Linked DNA regions of Thermochromatium tepidum ATCC 43061. Each later gene encodes a partner of the first gene's protein in a complex. Links are inferred from orthologs where the notes say so. Each region holds a gene or a part of one and is shown on either strand. Other genes may lie near its edges.

What was found.
Region 2: the proteins of rne (region 1) and pnp are in contact, whole or in part, in a cryo-EM structure (PDB 9QH0), measured with the Escherichia coli proteins. The link is inferred for Thermochromatium tepidum ATCC 43061 from one-to-one orthologs.

The regions. Positions count from the first base shown.
Region 1 is NZ_CP039268.1:1,066,296-1,077,361, forward strand. The notes cover bases 3,444-6,693. They hold rne (ribonuclease E), read right to left. Parts: upstream 6,368-6,693; coding sequence 3,644-6,367; downstream 3,444-3,643. Other genes in these bases: E6P07_RS04950 (sulfotransferase), read right to left, coding at 3,444-3,516. In the rest of the region: E6P07_RS04935 (low molecular weight protein-tyrosine-phosphatase), read left to right, coding at 1-469; E6P07_RS04940 (DUF2334 domain-containing protein), read right to left, coding at 450-1,190; E6P07_RS04945 (glycosyltransferase), read right to left, coding at 1,190-2,326; more of E6P07_RS04950, read right to left, coding at 2,320-3,443; E6P07_RS04960 (RluA family pseudouridine synthase), read left to right, coding at 6,976-7,974; E6P07_RS04965 (HAD-IIIA family hydrolase), read left to right, coding at 7,978-8,637; E6P07_RS04970 (S49 family peptidase), read left to right, coding at 8,672-9,682; E6P07_RS04975 (hypothetical protein), read right to left, coding at 9,690-10,298; E6P07_RS04980 (efflux RND transporter permease subunit), read right to left, coding at 10,514-11,066. UniProt on the Escherichia coli protein: Endoribonuclease that plays a central role in RNA processing and decay. Required for the maturation of 5S and 16S rRNAs and the majority of tRNAs. Also involved in the degradation of most mRNAs.
Region 2 is NZ_CP039268.1:943,871-950,252, forward strand. What follows is about bases 1,035-3,988. They hold pnp (polyribonucleotide nucleotidyltransferase), read left to right. Parts: upstream 1,035-1,440; coding sequence 1,441-3,537; downstream 3,538-3,988. Other genes in these bases: rpsO (30S ribosomal protein S15), read left to right, coding at 1,035-1,215; nikR (nickel-responsive transcriptional regulator NikR), read right to left, coding at 3,603-3,988. Outside these bases: tRNA pseudouridine(55) synthase TruB, read left to right, coding at 1-820; more of rpsO, read left to right, coding at 946-1,034; more of nikR, read right to left, coding at 3,989-4,025; E6P07_RS04405 (hypothetical protein), read right to left, coding at 4,113-4,286; E6P07_RS04410 (ATP-binding protein), read left to right, coding at 4,449-6,134; E6P07_RS04415 (hypothetical protein), read left to right, coding at 6,141-6,382. UniProt on the Escherichia coli protein: Involved in mRNA degradation. Catalyzes the phosphorolysis of single-stranded polyribonucleotides processively in the 3'- to 5'-direction. Also involved, along with RNase II, in tRNA processing.

The DNA.
Region 1 (11,066 bases):
CCGGATCCTGTTTGTCTGCATGGGGAATATCTGTCGATCGCCCACCGCGCACGGTGTGTTCCGGCAGCTGGTGAACGACGAAGGTCTGGCGCACCGTATCGAGATCGACTCGGCCGGTACCCATGCCTATCACATCGGTGAGCCGCCAGATCGACGCGCGCTCGACACGGCGCGCATGCACGGCATCGATATCAGTGATTTGCGCGCTCGGCTGGTGGGGCCGGACGACTTTCGAGACTTCGATTATGTGTTGGCGATGGACCGCGACAACTACGAGTATCTGGCGCGCCTCTGTCCCAAGGGACTGGAGGAGCGGCTCAGGCTGTTCATGGACTTCGCGCCCGAGCTAGGCATCCGCGAGGTACCAGACCCCTACTATGGCGGTCAGCGCGGTTTCGAGCAGGTGTTCGACATGATCGAGGCGGCGGCGCGCGGGCTACTGCTGGACGTCAAGAATCGCCATCTCTGATGGCCTCATCCTCTGCGTCGAGCGCGTCATAGTCGGCGTAGTGCCGGAAACGGCGCAGATCGGCGTGTAGATCAGCGGCCAGCGCCAGTTCCGGATCATAGGGATGCACACCCAGGCGCAACCAACCGCGCGCCTGGGCGCGTGCACGGTTGTAGCGATTCCAGAGTCGAATGATCGGGATGCGCCAGGCGGCATCGGCCTCATAACCGAGCAGTGGCAGCGGATGAAAGCGCCCCGTTCGGGTGGCGATCACACCGCCGAAGACCTCACAATACTCGAACGGCAGCTCGACCAGTGCCGCGCGTGTCACCCGACCCAGGGCCCAGGCGGGCGGGACATAGAGCCGGGGTGCGCCCAGTCCATGCGCACCGAACCAGTCATGGCAGCGGCGCATAAGCGCAAGTCGCCCAGACGTATCGAGCGTCAGGTGCTCGGCGACGTTGCGCGAAACGAAGCACGCATGGAGCCGGTGCCGGATCCCACCATAGCGCTCGACGCGATGGATCCAGCCATGTCCGGCCAGTTGATGCCCCCGTGCGGCATACTCCCTGAGCACCGCAAGCTGCGCCTCGCTCCAGTCCAGACCCGGGACCACCAGCAGCGTGATCGGATACACGCCCGCAGCCTCGAGCCATTCGACCAGAGGCTGCACGCGCGTCAGGGTGGCGGGCATGACGTCATGTACCGAGACTAGGGTACGGATCGCCGCAGGCACATCCATCATTCGGATTCCGGAGCGAGCATGCGGATCCAGTGACGCAGGTTGCTCGCGTTCAATGCGGCCGCCGCCGCCCGGGCCTGCTGGGCCCGTTGTTCGCGGACCTCGGGCGACAGGTCGCACAGTCGTTCCAGGGCCGCCGACAGGGATTCGCCCTCTTCGATCACGAACAGCCCCTGACTGAGCTGCTCCCAGCTCCGGATACCACAGGCCGGGGAGACCAGCACTGGGCGCGCCCGGGCCATGGCCTCGAGGGCGATGGTGCCGAAGGATTCGATCCGAGACGGCAGGATCAGCGCCTCGACGCTATCGATCAGATCCAGGATCCGTTCCCGTCGCACCCAGCCGATGAGCCGCAGATTCGGGAGCCCAGCGGCCTGCGCCTCGAGCCAGCCCTTGAGCGGGCCATCGCCCGCGATCAGAAATTCCAGGTCCGGCAGCGCGCGCGCCGCCGCGACGATCGCCTCAAGGTTCTTTTCTGGTGCCAGACGTCCGGCAAAGAGCACGCGCTCGACCCTAGGACGCAGCGGGGTCGGCGTGCGATCGAGGAAGCGTTTGGGGATGGGTGTGGCCATCAGTTCCAGCCGCTGGGCGCCGATCGCGCGTGCGACCTCCAGCATCGACTCGGAATTGGCCAGCACCACCCGCCCGTGCTCGAACAGGTGTCGATGACAGGCGCGCAGATAGGCGTTGGCCAAGCGCCTGCCCAGCCCCCAGTGCGGAAACAGATCGGTCAGCGCCTCGAAGTGCGTATGGAAGCCCACCACGAGCTCGACCCCAAGCCGGCGCGCCAGATGCAGCCCGAACAGTCCGTAGGGGCCGGGCGTCGGCACCACGATCACCGTGGGGGCAAGCCGTTCCAGTCGCCGGCGGATGAAGGCCCGCGATGGCACCAGGATGCGCTGGGTCGGATCGCCCGGTAGTGGCAACGATAGACCACCATGCCAGCGCCCATTGTGATGACGCGGTGCAATCAGGGCCACCCGGGCCCCGGCCGCGCGCAGATGGTCGGCCAGATCGCGGTAGTAGGCCCCAACGCCATTGCGCTCGGGTGCCGCGTCGGACAGGATGGCGACCCGCAGACCCACGGCCGAGGCCTCATCCACGGGCGTCGTGTCGGGTTCGGATCCGGTCAGCATGTGGCGTCGGGTTCCAGGCTGGGTTCCGGGGCTTGGATGGCCCGTGCGGCAAGACGGACATAGAGTGCGCCGAGTTCGGCGACGATGTGTTGGATGTTTGGCCCGAAGTGCTCGGGCCGGTAGTCGTGGCCGCTGCGATAACGCCTGGAACGTTCGGTCTCGAGCCTCAGGATGCGACGGAAGTCGTCGCTCAGCTCCAGACCCAACTGGGCATGGACGCGCTCCAGGGTGGTGCCCAGGTCGCTATTGAGCGTCTGCATCGTCACCCAGGCGCAGCGCGACTCGGGCAGGGCAGCGAAGACCTGCTCCAGATGCCGGTAGTAAAACCCGAGTTGGGCGCTCAGACGCTCGGGCAGATCCGGGGCCACCGAGAGACTGTCAAACAGGGCCAACCCGGACTGGATCGAACTTAGCTGCGAAGGCAGGGTGCGCTCGGGTTCGCGCAGACAGAGGATGAAGCGGGCATCGGGGAATTCGGCGACCAGACTCCCGGCCAGGGGTGCAAAGGCGGCGTTCTTCGACAGCAGCCGTTTGTCGGGGCCATGGACATAGAGATGGCGTTGCAGACAGCCACGATAGAAGGCCAGCAGCCGACGACGCTCAGGCTCTGGCAGGTCGCGGTCGAAGGTGCCCAGGTGCCAGATGGACTCGGCGTGCGCCAGCGGCAGGACCAGGATGAAGCAGGCCAGCGCCGGCATCAGGGCGAAATAGTCCTCTTCTGGCGTATCGAGCCGCATCGGATGGACCGCATCCAGGCCGCTGAAGGCGTGTCGCTCCAGCCAGCCGATCAGACGCGCACCCGGGCGTCCGAGCAGGGCGTCGAGGCGCGCCAGCCCCAACCAGACATAGCGCGCGCTGATCGAGAGGGCGAACAGACACTCCCAGGCGTGGAAGGTGGTGTAGCGCGCGTCCTGGGCCAGTACCTGATGCAGATAGGTGGTCCCACTGCGCGGGACCCCGAGCACGAACAGTGGTTCGCGGATCTGGACGCGGCGGTAGCCGGGAAAGAGGAGCTCGTCGAGCAGCAGACCCAGCCAGTGCAGCCCCTGGACCAGGGCAAACAGCGGCAGGAACAGCGTCATGACCAGCCGGCGCTTGCGACTCGGATGGGGCTGGCCGGGCGCGGGGACATAGGCCCGCCAGGCGATCGCGGCGAAGCGTTTCAGAGTGGCGAGCAGGAGTGACAACATCGACGGCTCCTCGTGTTTTGCACGAAGCACGCCATCCAATCGCGTTGCGAATCCAAGGTCAAGGCGTCATTGGATCCGCTGGGGCGATCGGATGGCAGCGCGGGTCTTGGTGAGACGCCGAATCGTCTCAGGTGTCCTGGTCCATCGGGTCCGACTCGGCACGGCGCTCCGCCGCGACCTCGATGGACATGCCGTCTGCGCGCTGTGGTGGCGTGGTCGCTTCGGGGGCGATCGCGTTCACGGGCGGCGCTGCAAGCAAGGGACGTTCGACCGGCGTCTGGAATTGGGATGGCGCGGCAGGTGTCGTCGCTTCTGTACGCTTGGCCTCGGGTGGGTTGGCCGAATCGGCGTCTGGGCAGTGGCTGGACGCCTCCCCTGGTGCCTCCTGGGGCTCGATATACGGTTGCGTCATCTCACCGCTGGTCGAGTGCTCGGCGCTCGCCGCATTGCCTTCCTGCGCCTTGTCGTTTGCGCGCAGCGTCGCGGGGCGGCGCCGGTTGCGTCCGCCGCGACGCCGACGCGATGAACGTGGACGCTCGGCGCTGGGCGCGGCTGTCTCGGTCTCAGTGCTGGATTGAGCCCTCTCCGTATCGGTCTCGGTCGGGTCGATGGGCCAGTGCTCGCCCGCGTCACTCGACTCAGGCACGGCGGGCCGCGTCTCAGGTGGTTTGGTTATCGCGGCCAGATCACCCGACATATCGCTCGACTCGAGGGTCCGCTCCTGACGTAACGGGCGCGCTGGAGTATTGCCATTGGCGCCGCGCGACTCATCGGGGCGCGTTCCGCTGGTGTTTGGAGTGAAGCTGCGTCGCCCACGTCCACGCGTGCCATTACGGCGCCGGTCTTCGCGCGCACCCGCGGCGTCGCCGCCCTCGTTGTCTGCATCCCCTCGCGGCTGGAGCGGATCCTCCATCGACTGTGATGGGTTGCGTCGCGGCTCGTTGCGGGTGCTCTCCGAATCCTCGCCGAGGACGCCGCTAGCGCTTATCGCACGCTCGTCCAGCCTGGATACCGCCGGCGGCTGGGGGGCGGTGCTGGATCGCCCATCGGCCTCGGCGCGCTTGTCGGCGGGCTGAGGCTGGGTGTGACCCGTCTCGTTGGTGCGCGAGACAAAGAGCCCGGTCCAGATCCGCTTGAGCAGGCTCTCGGATTCGGTGCGCTCGGTCTCTTTGCGACTGACCTCGGTCGGTGGACTCGGGTATGGACGCTCGGTCTGCCGCGGCGCGGGCGTGCTCGGGGCGATCAGCTTGACTGCCGGCTCCTCGCTGCGCGCGGGCTGGCCGCCGAGCTTGGCATAGGGCGGCACGGATGCGCTCGGCTCGGGGGCCGTCTTCATCGCGTAGCTCGGCTGTTCCTCGGGGAGTCCCTTGGCGAGGTCCTGGGTGCGGATGCGCTCGATCTTGTAGTCGGGGGTCTGGAGGTGCTCGTTGGGGATGAGCAGGATCTCGACCTCATGGCGCTGCTCGATGTCGAGGATGGCGCGCCGCTTCTCGTTGAGCAGGAAGGTCGCGACGCTCACCGGGAGCTGGGCCTGGAGCCGCTCGGTGCTGTCTTTCATGGCCTCCTCCTCGAGGAGGCGCAGGATCGAGAGCGCAAGCGATTCGACACTGCGAATGGTCCCCTGGCCCTTACAGCGCGGGCAGACCTGCTGGCTCGACTCGCCGAGCGAGGGGCGCAGGCGCTGGCGCGACATCTCCAGCAGACCGAAGCGCGAGATGCGTGCCATCTGTACCCGGGCGCGGTCCTGCTTGAGCGCCTCGCGTAACCGCTCCTCGACTGCGCGCTGGTTCTTTGGCGGCCCCATATCGATGAAGTCGATGACGAACAGCCCGCCGAGGTCGCGCAGACGCAGCTGGCGCGCGATCTCGTCGGCGGCCTCGAGATTGGTGTTGAGCGCGGTCTCCTCGATATCGGCGCCCTTGGTGGCACGCGCCGAGTTGATGTCGATCGCGGTCAGGGCCTCGGTGTGGTCGATGACGATCGATCCACCTGAGGGCAGGCGTACCTCGCGCTGGAAGGCCGACTCGATCTGGCTCTCGATCTGGTAGCGCGTAAAGAGCGGTACCTCATCCTGATAGAGCCGCAGTTTTTTGAGGTTCTGCGGCATCACCTGCCGGATGAAGTTCTCGGCGCGCTCATAGACGGCGCGGTCGTCGATCACGATCTCGCCGATGTCGGCACGCAGATAGTCGCGGATCGAGCGGATGATGACGTCGCTCTCCTGATAGATGAGGAACGGCGCCTTGCGGCTCTCGCTGGAGTGGACGATGGCCTGCCAGAGTTGAAGCAGATAGTCGAGATCCCATTGCAGCTCCTCGACGCTCTTGCCGACCCCGGCGGTGCGCACGATCAGCCCCATGTCCTCCGGGATCTTAAGCTGGCTCATGGCATCCCGCAGCTCGGTGCGCTCCTGACCCTCGATGCGTCGCGATACGCCGCCGGCGCGCGGGTTGTTGGGCATCAGCACCAGATAGCGCCCGGCGAGCGAGATGAAGGTGGTCAGCGCCGCACCCTTGTTGCCGCGCTCCTCCTTGTCGATCTGGACCATGACCTCGCGGCCCTCCTTGATCGATTCCTTGATGTTGACGCGCGCGCCGGGCTTGATGCTGTTTGGCTCGAAATAAGAGCGCGCGATCTCTTTGAGGGGCAAGAAGCCGTGGCGCTCGGCGCCATAGTCGACGAAGGCGGCCTCTAGGCTAGGTTCGACACGGGTGATGATACCTTTGTAGATATTGGCCTTTTTCTGTTCGCGTCCTGGCGATTCGATATCGAGGTTATAGAGCAACTGCCCGTCGACAGTGGCCACGCGCAACTCTTCCGGCTGAGTTGCGTTGATGAGCATGCGTTTCATGTTGTTCCTATCCTGCGCACCAGTGCGCGTGACCCGTGGTTGGGCGCCGCGCCCCAGGGTTTTGATTGCAAACCCAAGCGGGCGGATCGGCGCGTCGCCATTTGACGCTCGAGTGGTGCGAGCACGGCGTCGGCACAGTCCGTTCAGTCGACGACCTCGTGTCGGGCTGGAACGGGCACGCGCTTATGAACCATCGTTATGCAGGGCCACTTGAGGCCCCACGTCTATTCGGGCGGTCTAGATCGATAGACCACCTGCTTCGGAGCGGCGGAGGTGACACCGGCACGGCTGGCGTCCTCATCGGGCGACTCGGGAAGGGCGCTGGGTGTAGAATTCGACCTTGCTCGACGTTGCCAAGCAGGCTTCATGCACGGCGGCCCCGAGGTGGCCTGGTCGGGTGTCGGATACCGGTCTTGGGTCCGTGGGTCGGACTGGCGCCCTTGTAATGGGCGTTGGGCGCAAACCCCCTGGATGCACTTGCCGCTCCGGAAAAATTCCGTGTTTCACTTGGCCAGCGCAAGGCGTCAATGGTAGCAGTGAACCCTATTTAGCAGCAATTGAGCCAAACGTTCAGGTTCAAACCCAGATTGAAAATTTCAGCCTCCACGATGAACTCAGGCATCGCCGATCATCCGCTCTCGTCCCTTCAAGGTGGGGATGCGGCGAAAGCGCCACAATATCTCCGGATCGATGACCAGTCCGAGGGTCAGCGGATCGACAATTTTCTGTTGCGCGTCCTCAAGGGTGTGCCGCGCAGTCATCTCTATCGCCTGCTCAGGCGCGGCGAGGTGCGTGTCAACAAGGGGCGGATCAAGGCCGAGTATCGCTTGAACGCCGGGGATGTGGTGCGCATCCCGCCGATCCGGCTCGGTGAGTCTGCATTGCCCGCGCGATTGACCGCGTCTCAGTTGGCGCGGCTGGAGGCGGCGATCATCCATGAAGACGAGCGTCTGCTGGTGATCGACAAGCCCTCGGGGCTGGCGGTGCATGGTGGCAGCGGTCTGAGCTATGGTCTGATCGAATCGCTGCGTCAGCTGCGTCCCGGACGGGAGCTCGAGCTGGTGCATCGGCTCGACCGCGACACCTCGGGCTGTCTGGTCGTCTGCAAACGGCGGAGTGCGCTGCGCGAGCTCCATGCCCTGATCCGCGAGGGTCGCATGGACAAGCGTTACCTGGCCCTGATCCTGGGCGAGCTGCCGCGCGCGGAGTTGTTGGTCGAGGCGCCGCTCAAGAAGAACGTGCTGAGCAGCGGCGAGCGTCTGGTGCGGGTCGACCTGCGCGAGGGCAAGGAGGCGCGCACCCGCTTTCGGCGTCTCAAGCGCTTTGCGTTCGACGGACGGATCCTGACCCTGGTCGAGGCGGGGCTTCTCACTGGGCGTACCCATCAGATCCGTGTCCATGCCGCCCATCTCGGCACACCGCTGGCCGGCGACGACAAATATGGCGACCCGGCGGCCAACCACTGGCTCAAGGGCTATGGACTAAACCGGTTGTTCCTCCATGCCTCGGCGCTGAGTTTCAAGCTCGAGTATAGGGTTCGTCCGCTGCGTCTGGAGTGCCCACTGCCGGCTGAATTGCAACAGGTGCTCGGTGTCCTGGAGAGCTGAGACTTGGACTTTGAACTGATCGTTTTCGACTGGGATGGAACCCTGATGGATTCCGAGGCGCGGATCGTCACCTGTATCCAGGCGGCCTTCCGGGATCTGGGACTGCCCGAACCCATGACCGAGACCGCGCGCGACGTCATCGGACTTGGGCTGGACGAGGCGATGGCGCGTCTGCTTCCCGCAGGGGATGCGGGATTGCGCGCCCAGGTGGCGTTGCAATACCGTCTTCACTTCCTGGGCGACGACCAGCATCCCTCGGAGCTCTTCCCGGGCGCGCGCGAGACGCTCGCCTGGATGGCCGAACAGGGCTATCGACTGGCGGTGGCCACGGGCAAGAGCCGCGCGGGTCTGAACAAGTCACTCGCCGAGACTGGTCTGGAGGCTGTCTTCCATGCCACACGCACGGCGGACGAGACCTTCTCCAAGCCGCATCCCCAGATGTTGCTGGAGCTCATGGCCGAGCTCGGGGTCAGTGCTGAAAAGACGCTCATGATCGGTGATACCGAATACGACCTACAGATGGCCAACAATGCCGGGGCACGCTCGCTGGCGGTCTGTTATGGCGTCCATGATCCAGGGCGGCTGATGGCTTGCGGTCCGCTCGCCTGTCTCGATTCACTCTGGGCGATCCGCGACTGGCTGAGCGCCAGGCGGGCCGACTGACTTCCGCTGTCTCCACTGTACCCCGAGGATCGTCATGAGCTGGAAATTTTGGAAGCAACACCGCGAACCCATGCCGGCACCCGAGCGACCGGACTGGGAGCGCGTCCTGATCAACCGGCTCGTGGCCGAGTATCTGGATGACCAGCGCAAGCGGCGACGCTGGTCGACCCTGTTTAAGCTGCTGATCCTGGTCTATCTGTTCGGCGTGCTGGTCGCGGTCAACAGTCAGGGGCTGTCCGAGGCGGTCAAGGTCGGGGAGGATCACACGGCACTGATCGAGATCAATGGCATCATTGCCGCCGATTCAGACGCCAGCGCCGATCGCGTCATCACTGCCTTGCGCGCCGCCTTCGAGTCCAAGCATGTCAAGGGCATCATCCTGCGCATCAACAGCCCGGGCGGTAGCCCGGTCCAGGCCGGCTACATCAACGACGAGATCCGGCGTCTGAAGGAAAAATACCGGAAGGACCATCCCGGCAAGGACATGCCGGTCTATGCCGTGGCCGTCGATCTCTGTGCCTCAGGTGGCTATTACGTCGCCGCTGGGGCCGATGCCATCTATGTCGACAAGGCGAGTCTTGTCGGATCGATCGGGGTGCGGATCGACAGCTTCGGTTTCCAGAAGGCGATGGAGGAGCTCGGGATCGAGCGGCGTCTGCTGACGGCCGGGGTCAATAAGGGCATCCTTGATCCCTTTTCACCGCTCGAGCCGGCCCAGCGCAACTTCATCCAGGGCGTGCTCGACCGGCTGCACCGCCAGTTCATCGCCGCCGTGAAACAGGGCCGCGGCGACAAACTCAAGGGTGGGGACGAGCTCTTCAGCGGATTGTTCTGGAGCGGCGAGGAGGCGGTCGAGCTGGGGCTGGCCGATGGTCTGGGCAGCTCCAGCCAGGTGGCGCGCGAACTGATCAAGGCCGAGAAGATCGTCGAATACACCAAGAAGCGCGACCTGCTCGAATCGATCGCCAAGCGGTTCGGCGTGTTGGTCGGCGTCGGGTTGTTGGAAGGACTGGGCGTCTCGACCGCTCTGAACCTGCCCCATTGAGGCGGCCTCAGTGGGTGAGGGCAGTCTGGAGCGCCTCCAGATCGAGCCGCTCGAAATAGGCCTCGATCGGCTTGCTGTCGGCCAGGTGGCTGCCCTTACCCTGGATCACCAGTCGGTTACCGACCATGAGGGTGATCTCATAGTCCTGGGTGTTGGCGGCGTGCTCCAGCATCCCGCGATAGCCCTTGAACGAATAGGTCTTCATGTCGGGGTTGTTCTGCATCACGAACGGCATGGACATGGCCATGGTCAGCATCGGCATCAATGGCGAGTCGGCCATCAGTCTGAGCGTGATCTCGGCGCCATCCTCGCGCCGGTAGCTCCGGGTCAGTGTGGTGCCCGTAATCACGGCCGCGATGCCGCCAGCCTGCGACCTGGGCTCATCTGCCGTCCAGCCGGGGAGCGGTTCTGGCAGGAGCTTGACCAAATTGGCCGTCATCTGTTCCTGGATCTTATTGACCGCGAAATTGAGCGTCTCGATGGCGCTTCTCAGCTCGCCGGACTCATAGGCCTTGCGGGCGGCTTCGATCTGATCACTTACCTCGTCGGCCTGGATGGAGCCGGTCAGACAGAGGGCAGCGACGAGCAATAGTGGCTGGGTGCGTCGAATGCTCATGGGTTGATCTCCAAGTTTTATTAAGGTGGCCCATAAAGACCATCGGGCCAAAAGGCTAAAACACGCTTCGAGCGGTCTTCCGGGAAGGCGTGAACAATAGAGCAATTTCAAAGCCCTGCCCCTGTCAAGGTAGATCTCAGCAAAGCGGGAGCTCAGTCATGGATAATCTTGGTTGTACAGGAGTGGCTTTATATAAAAACATAAAAATCAATTATTTAATCGAATTCGATCCGGTGCTCGGCCAGTTCCCGCTCCAACTGTCGCCGGACTGTCCCAGGCGATCCGCTATGGCGTGCCAGCCGGTCATAGGCTACAGGCACCACGAACAGGGTAAAGACCGTCGCCGCCAGCACCCCGGCGAGGATGACGATCCCTAAGACCGTGCGCGTCTCGGCACCGGCGCCACTGGAGAGCAACAATGGGATGGCCCCGGCGGCGGTGGTGACGCCGGTCATGAGGATGGGCCGCAGCCGCGTCTCGCTTGCCGCGATCAGGGCCGCGCGAAACTCCAGCCCCTGATCGCGTAGCTGATTGACGAACTCGACGATGAGGATACCGTTCTTGGCCGCCAGACCCACCAGCATCACCAGCCCGATCTGGCTGAAGAGATTGAGCGTCTGGCCAGTAAGCCACAACCCAAGCAGCGCCCCGGCCATGGCCAGGGGCACCGTGAGCATGATGACCAGCGGCTGGACCCAGCTCTCGAACTGCGCGGCCAGCACCAGATAGACCACGATCAGCCCCAGCACGAAGACGAACAGCACCCCC
Region 2 (6,382 bases), 120 kb from region 1 along the record:
GCGTTATTATCGTGCCGCCAAGGCCGGGCATACCGGGAGTCTGGATCCACTGGCGACTGGGCTTCTTCCCTGTTGTCTGGGTGACTCGACCAAGTTTTCGGCCTTTCTACTGGATGCCGACAAGCGCTATTGCGTGCGGGTGCGTCTGGGCGAGACCACGGCGACCGGCGATGCTGAGGGCGAGGTGTTGGAGCGGGCGCCGGTCGCGGGCGTGACCGAGGAACTTTTGCAGACGGTCCTGCGCCGTTTTCTTGGCCCCATCGATCAGCGTCCACCCATGTATTCGGCGGTCAAGCACCAGGGGCGGCGGCTCTATGATCTGGCGCGCCAGGGTCTGGAGGTCGAGCGTCAACCGCGTCGTGTCGAGATCCATGCGCTTGACCTGCGCTCGATGGCGTTGCCCGAGATCGAGCTTGAGGTGCATTGTTCCAAGGGGACCTATGTCCGTGCCCTGGCCGAGGACATCGGACGCGCGCTCGGGTGCGGTGCCCATGTAAGCGCCCTGCGCCGGACCGGCGTTGGTCCCTATGTCGAGCCAGAGGTGAGCTTCGTCACCGGTGAACGGATCGCCACACTGGCCGAGGCCGAGGATTTCGCCGCGCTCGACGCCTTGCTGCTACCGCTCGATAGTGCGCTCGGGCATTGTCCGGCGCTGAAGCTCTCGGCTGGTGCCGCCTTCTATCTCAGGCAGGGGCAGGCCGTGCTGGTTCCCCAGGCGCCGACCGCGGGATTGGTCCGGCTCTACGACCCTTCAGCGCGTTTCCTGGGGGTCGGCGAGATCCTCGAAGACGGCAAGGTCCAGCCCAAGCGAGTGATTTGATTAAAACTCCATGTCCGGCCTGATGGAGGCATCCCTGAGGTCATTGTCGGGGATGGTCGCGTCGGGTGGTCCCGTCCGACATTGGGTCGTTTTTCGTATTCCAACCATTTCTGAGGAGAGTTTCAATGACAATGACCGCCGCCGACAAGAAAAAGATTGTCGATGAATACGCGCGCGGCGAGCGCGACACCGGTTCGCCCGAGGTGCAGGTTGCACTGCTGACCGCGCGCATCCAGCAGCTGACCGAGCATTTTAAGGTGCACACCCATGATCATCACTCGCGCCGTGGCCTGGTGCGCATGGTCAACGCACGGCGTAAACTGCTCGACTATCTCAAGCGCAAGGACCTGGATCGCTATCGTGACCTGATCGCGCGCCTAGGTCTGCGTCGTTAATCTCTGCCTTGCTGATCTCTGCATCACGGCCCCGGTGAACGGGTGGTCGGGCGCCGGTCGTTCGTTCGTCCGCTTCCGGTGCCTCAAGCAAGACGTGCCGGGGGCCGACAACACCACGCGCCGCCGGCTCCATATCGCACCGGCCCGAGCCGAGGGTTTGGAGTGTCCGGGGTTGCGCTGGCGGCCCAAACACCCCAAGCCAAACATCCAGAGGATTTATCCGTGATTCCCACCCCTATCGTTAAAGAGTTCCAATTCGGCAAACAGACCGTCAGGCTGGAAACCGGCGAGGTCGCGCGCCAGGCCGATGGTGCCGTCATGGTCAACATGGACGACACCGTGGTCCTCGTGACGGTCGTGGTCGACAAGCGTCCGGGCGCGGAGCGCGACTTCCTGCCCCTGACGGTCGAGTATCAGGAAAAGACCTATGCCGCCGGGCGCATCCCCGGCGGCTTTTTCCGGCGCGAGGGCCGTCCGAGCGAGGGTGAGATCCTGACCGCGCGTCTGATCGACCGTCCGATCCGCCCATTGTTCGCCGAGGGTTTCTGCAACGAGGTGCAGATCATCGCGACCGTCAAGTCGCTGAACCCGGCGGTCAATCCCGAGGTACCGGCCATGCTTGGTGCCTCAGCGGCGCTGATGCTCTCCGGCGTACCCTTCAAGGGTCCGATCGGCGCCGCGCGCGTCGGTTACAAGAACGGTGAATATATCCTCAACCCATCCGTGATCGGACTCGGACCGGACTCGGACCTGGATCTAGTGGTGGCCGGGACGGATAAAGCCGTGCTCATGGTCGAGTCCGAGGCACGCGGGCTGTCTGAGGAGGTCATGCTTGGCGCGGTGCTGTTCGGGCATGAGCAGATGCAGGTCGCGATCCAGGCCATCCGCGAGCTGGCCGCCGAGGCTGGCAAGCCACCAATGGACTGGACGCCGCACGTCATCGATCTGGCGCTGACCGAGCAGGTTCGCGCGGTCGGCGGCGAGTCGATCGCCGCTGCCTATCGCATCAAGGAAAAGCAGGCGCGTTATGCCGCCCTCGACAGTGCACGCGCCGCCATTGTCGAGCAACTATGCAGCGGCGAGGCCCCGGCCTGGACCGAGGCCCAGGTCAGGGCCGCCATCGAGGCGCTGGAGTCGAGCACGGTGCGCGAGTCGATCCTGGCCGGCAACCCGCGCATCGATGGACGCGACACCAAGACCGTGCGTCCGATCAGCATCCGGACCGGTGTCCTACCACGCACCCATGGCTCGGCATTGTTCACGCGCGGCGAGACCCAGGCGATGGTCATCACCACCCTCGGCACCGAGCGCGATTCGCAGATCATCGATGCACTGGAGGGCGAGCGGCGCGAGCACTTCATGCTGCACTACAACTTCCCGCCTTTCTGTGTCGGCGAGATCGGGCGGGTCGGCAGTCCCAAGCGCCGTGAGATCGGTCATGGGCGTCTGGCCAAGCGCGGGGTGCTGGCGGTGATGCCGAGCATCGAGGAGTTCCCCTATTCGGTGCGCGTGGTCTCGGAGATCACCGAGTCCAATGGGTCCAGCTCGATGGCCAGCGTCTGCGGAACCAGTCTGGCCCTGATGGATGCTGGTGTGCCGATCAAGGCACCGGTTGCGGGTGTGGCTATGGGTCTGATCAAGGAAGGCGAGCGCTTTGCCGTCCTCACCGACATCATGGGCGACGAAGACCACCTGGGCGACATGGACTTCAAGGTTGCGGGGACGGCTGAGGGCATCAATGCGCTCCAGATGGACATCAAGATCGAGGGGATCACCAAGGAGATCATGGAGATCGCGCTCGCACAGGCGAAGGAGGCACGCCTGCATATCCTCGCCGAGATGAACAAGGTGATGCCCTCCCACCGGCCCGAGATGTCCGAACATGCCCCGCGCATCATCGAGTTCAAGATCCATCCCGAGAAGATCCGTGACGTCATCGGCAAGGGCGGGTCGGTCATCCGGGCCATCACCGAGGAGACGGGCGCCACCATCGACATCAATGACGATGGCGTGGTCAAGATCTTTTCCGTGGTCAAGTCCGCCGGCGAGGAGGCCAAGCGTCGCATCCAGCTCATCACTGCAGATGTCGAGGTGGGCAAGGTCTACGAGGGCCGGGTCGCGCGTTTGATGGATTTCGGCGCCTTCGTCACCATCCTGCCCGGACGTGATGGCCTGGTTCACATCTCGCAGATCTGCGAGGAGCGGGTGCAGTCCGTCAGCGACAAGCTCAAGGAAGGCGACCTGGTGCGCGTCAAGGTGCTGGAGGTCGACAAGCAGGGCCGCATCCGGCTGAGTATGAAGGCGGTCGAGCCGGGCGAATAAGGGGTGGCCTCAGTTCGCCGAATCGAGTGACCCAAACCGCGTATCGGTCCTCATGCGCGGTTTAATTAATGCTCGACCTTGGATGTGCGCGTCAATTCAGCAAAGCGCACGCCGCGGAGTCCGCCGATCTCCAGACTGAGCCGTTCGATCTCAGCCGGCATCCCGCGGAGGATGATGGTCTCTAGACAGTTGTGATGATCCAGATGGACATGGGTCGTGGCGATCACATGGACGTACTGATGGTGCTGGATGTCTAGGATCTGCCGGGTCAGCTCTCGTTGATGGTGGTCGTAGACGATGGTCAGCACCCCAGCGACCTCGGCGTCACCGCGCTCCCAGGTCTCCTCGACGATCCGTTCCCGGATCAGATCGCGCACCAACTCGGAGCGCGAGGCATAGCCCCTATTGACTACACGCTGATCGAGCTCGTCGAGCAGCGTCTTGGGGAGCGAGACGGTGAAGCGGATGGTCGAATCGGGACTTGTCATCAGGGGATCCAGTGCGTTTAGCCGGGCGAAGGATAGCAATCCGGACAACGCACTGAAACCCTGGGATACGTGAACGAACCGATCGTGTCAGCCGTTCAAAGGTTCCACTGCCTGACTAGGCTCCGTCGGCTGGGTTCTGACCTCGGTGGTTGGCGTGCGCGCCTGGCCTGTCATCGAGTGGTCGTCGGGCGACGTCAGAATTGCGGTCTGTACACCACCGACCAGGACGGCAATCAGGGCGAAGACTCCAAGAATGTCCATGATACGACTCCTGAAAGGCTAGCAATTTACTCTATTCTAATAATATAAGAATATTCTAATTTTTCAAGTCCAACACCGGTGTGAATCGTCTGTCGAGCGAGACTTGTCGACATCAAGCGCGCGATAATCGGTCAGCCCAAATCACCTGGAGTCCAGTCGCCAATGTCCACGCCAGATCCAACGCTCATCGGCCGCGTCATCGACATCCAAGCCGGACGCCTGATCGCCACGCTCTTGCCCGTCGAGGATGGCTTCCCCGCGACCAAGACACTGGAAGACGAAACGCTCCCGATCGGCCAGTTGGGCAGTCTAGTGGAGGTCCGGGATCGCGCCGGACACATCCTCGCCGAGATCACCCGCTGCCATGAAGAGGTCGTCGGCACCCGCACCGTCCAGGGCGAGGCCAATACGAGCCCACGCCAGGTCAGGGTGCGCGAGCGGCGGCTAGAGCTGACCGCGCTTGGTGAGATCAACAGCAAGGATCGGCTCGAGCCCGGCGTGAGCCGCTATCCGGTGCTCGGCGCGAGCGTGCACCTGATTCCCACTGCGCGTCTGGCGGTGCTGCTGGCACGTCCGACCCAGGTCGCGCTAGAACTGGGGCGGCTGTCGGTGCGTTCTGCGCTCAAGGCCAGCCTAGAGCCAACGGCCCTGTTCGGGCGCCACCTGGCCATCCTCGGTCAGTCGGGATCGGGTAAATCCTGGACGCTCTCCAGTCTGATGCAGCGCGTGGTCAAGACCATGCCGCATTCGCACCTCATCCTGCTCGACCTGCACGGCGAATACAGCTGGAAGGGTTCCGATGGCGCGACTGAGGGCATCTTTCCGCCCGGCACGGCACGCTATCTCGACGCGCGCGAATTGGAGATCCCCTATTGGCTGCTGACCTATGCGGAACTGGTCGATCTCTTCATCGACCGCTCGGATGCCAATGCCTCGGTCCAGATCGCCTTTCTGCGCGAGACCCTCTATGCCCTGCGCAAGCAGTCCAACCAGCACGCCGGGATCGATCGGCTCTCGGTCGACTCGCCGGTCTACTTTCCGATCGACGAGCTCTATCAGCGCTTCAAGAAGGCCAATGAGGAAAAGCTCGAATTCGGTAAGGTCAAGGGGCCACTGTTCGGGGCCTTCGATGACTTTTTGGTGCGCTTCCTTGCGCTCTACAACGACGGGCGCTACGACTTCTTCATGCACCCGCGCAAGCACCGTAGTTCGGCCAGTCTGGAGGGGTTACTGCGCGACTTCGTCGGGTTGGGCGAGCCCAAGCGTCAGGTGACCGTGATCGATCTCAGCCCCGTGCCTGTCGATCTACGCCCGGTTATCTCGGCGCAGATCGGTCGGCTCGCCTATGAATTCAATTACTGGAATCCGCGTCGGCACGAGTTTCCGCTGGTGTTGGTCTGCGAGGAGGCACATCAATACATCCCGCGCGAGTCCGACACCCGCTTCGTTGGGACCAGACGCGCGATGGAACGGATCGCCAAAGAGGGACGCAAATATGGCGTCACGCTCTGTATCGTCAGCCAGCGTCCGACCGAGCTCTCGGAGACCGTGTTGGCCCAATGCGGCAACTATCTCTGTCTGCGCATCTCCAACGCCGACGACCAAGAATATGTGCGCCGGCTGCTGCCCGAGGGGGCCAAGAATCTGGCCGACCGGCTCGCCTCGCTGCGTCGGGGCGAGGTCTTGGCCGTGGGTGATGCCCTGCAGCTGCCCACGCGCATCCAGGTCGATCCACCCGATCCGCCGCCGGCGAGCGCTGACGCGCCCTTCTCGCAGAGCTGGATGCGGGGTCCAGATGATTTGGACGTCAATGGGATCGTCGACCACTGGTGGCGTCAGGTGCGCTGAGGAGGCATGCAGGGCGACAACGACCGGCGTCTGGTCTGGCCCTGGGTTTGGCTGGGGGCGGCAGCCCTGGGGCTCGGCGCGATCCTCGTCGTCGTTCAGGCCGTTTGGTCGGTGCTGTATCCTTCGGCGTCTTGGGTCGCACCGCTCGATCCGCACTGTGATCTGCGGGCCGGACCCTGTGAGGTCCGTTTTGGCGGTGGTGGTCGGGTCCGCCTTGGGATCGAGCCGCGGACCCTGCCGGTGGCCGC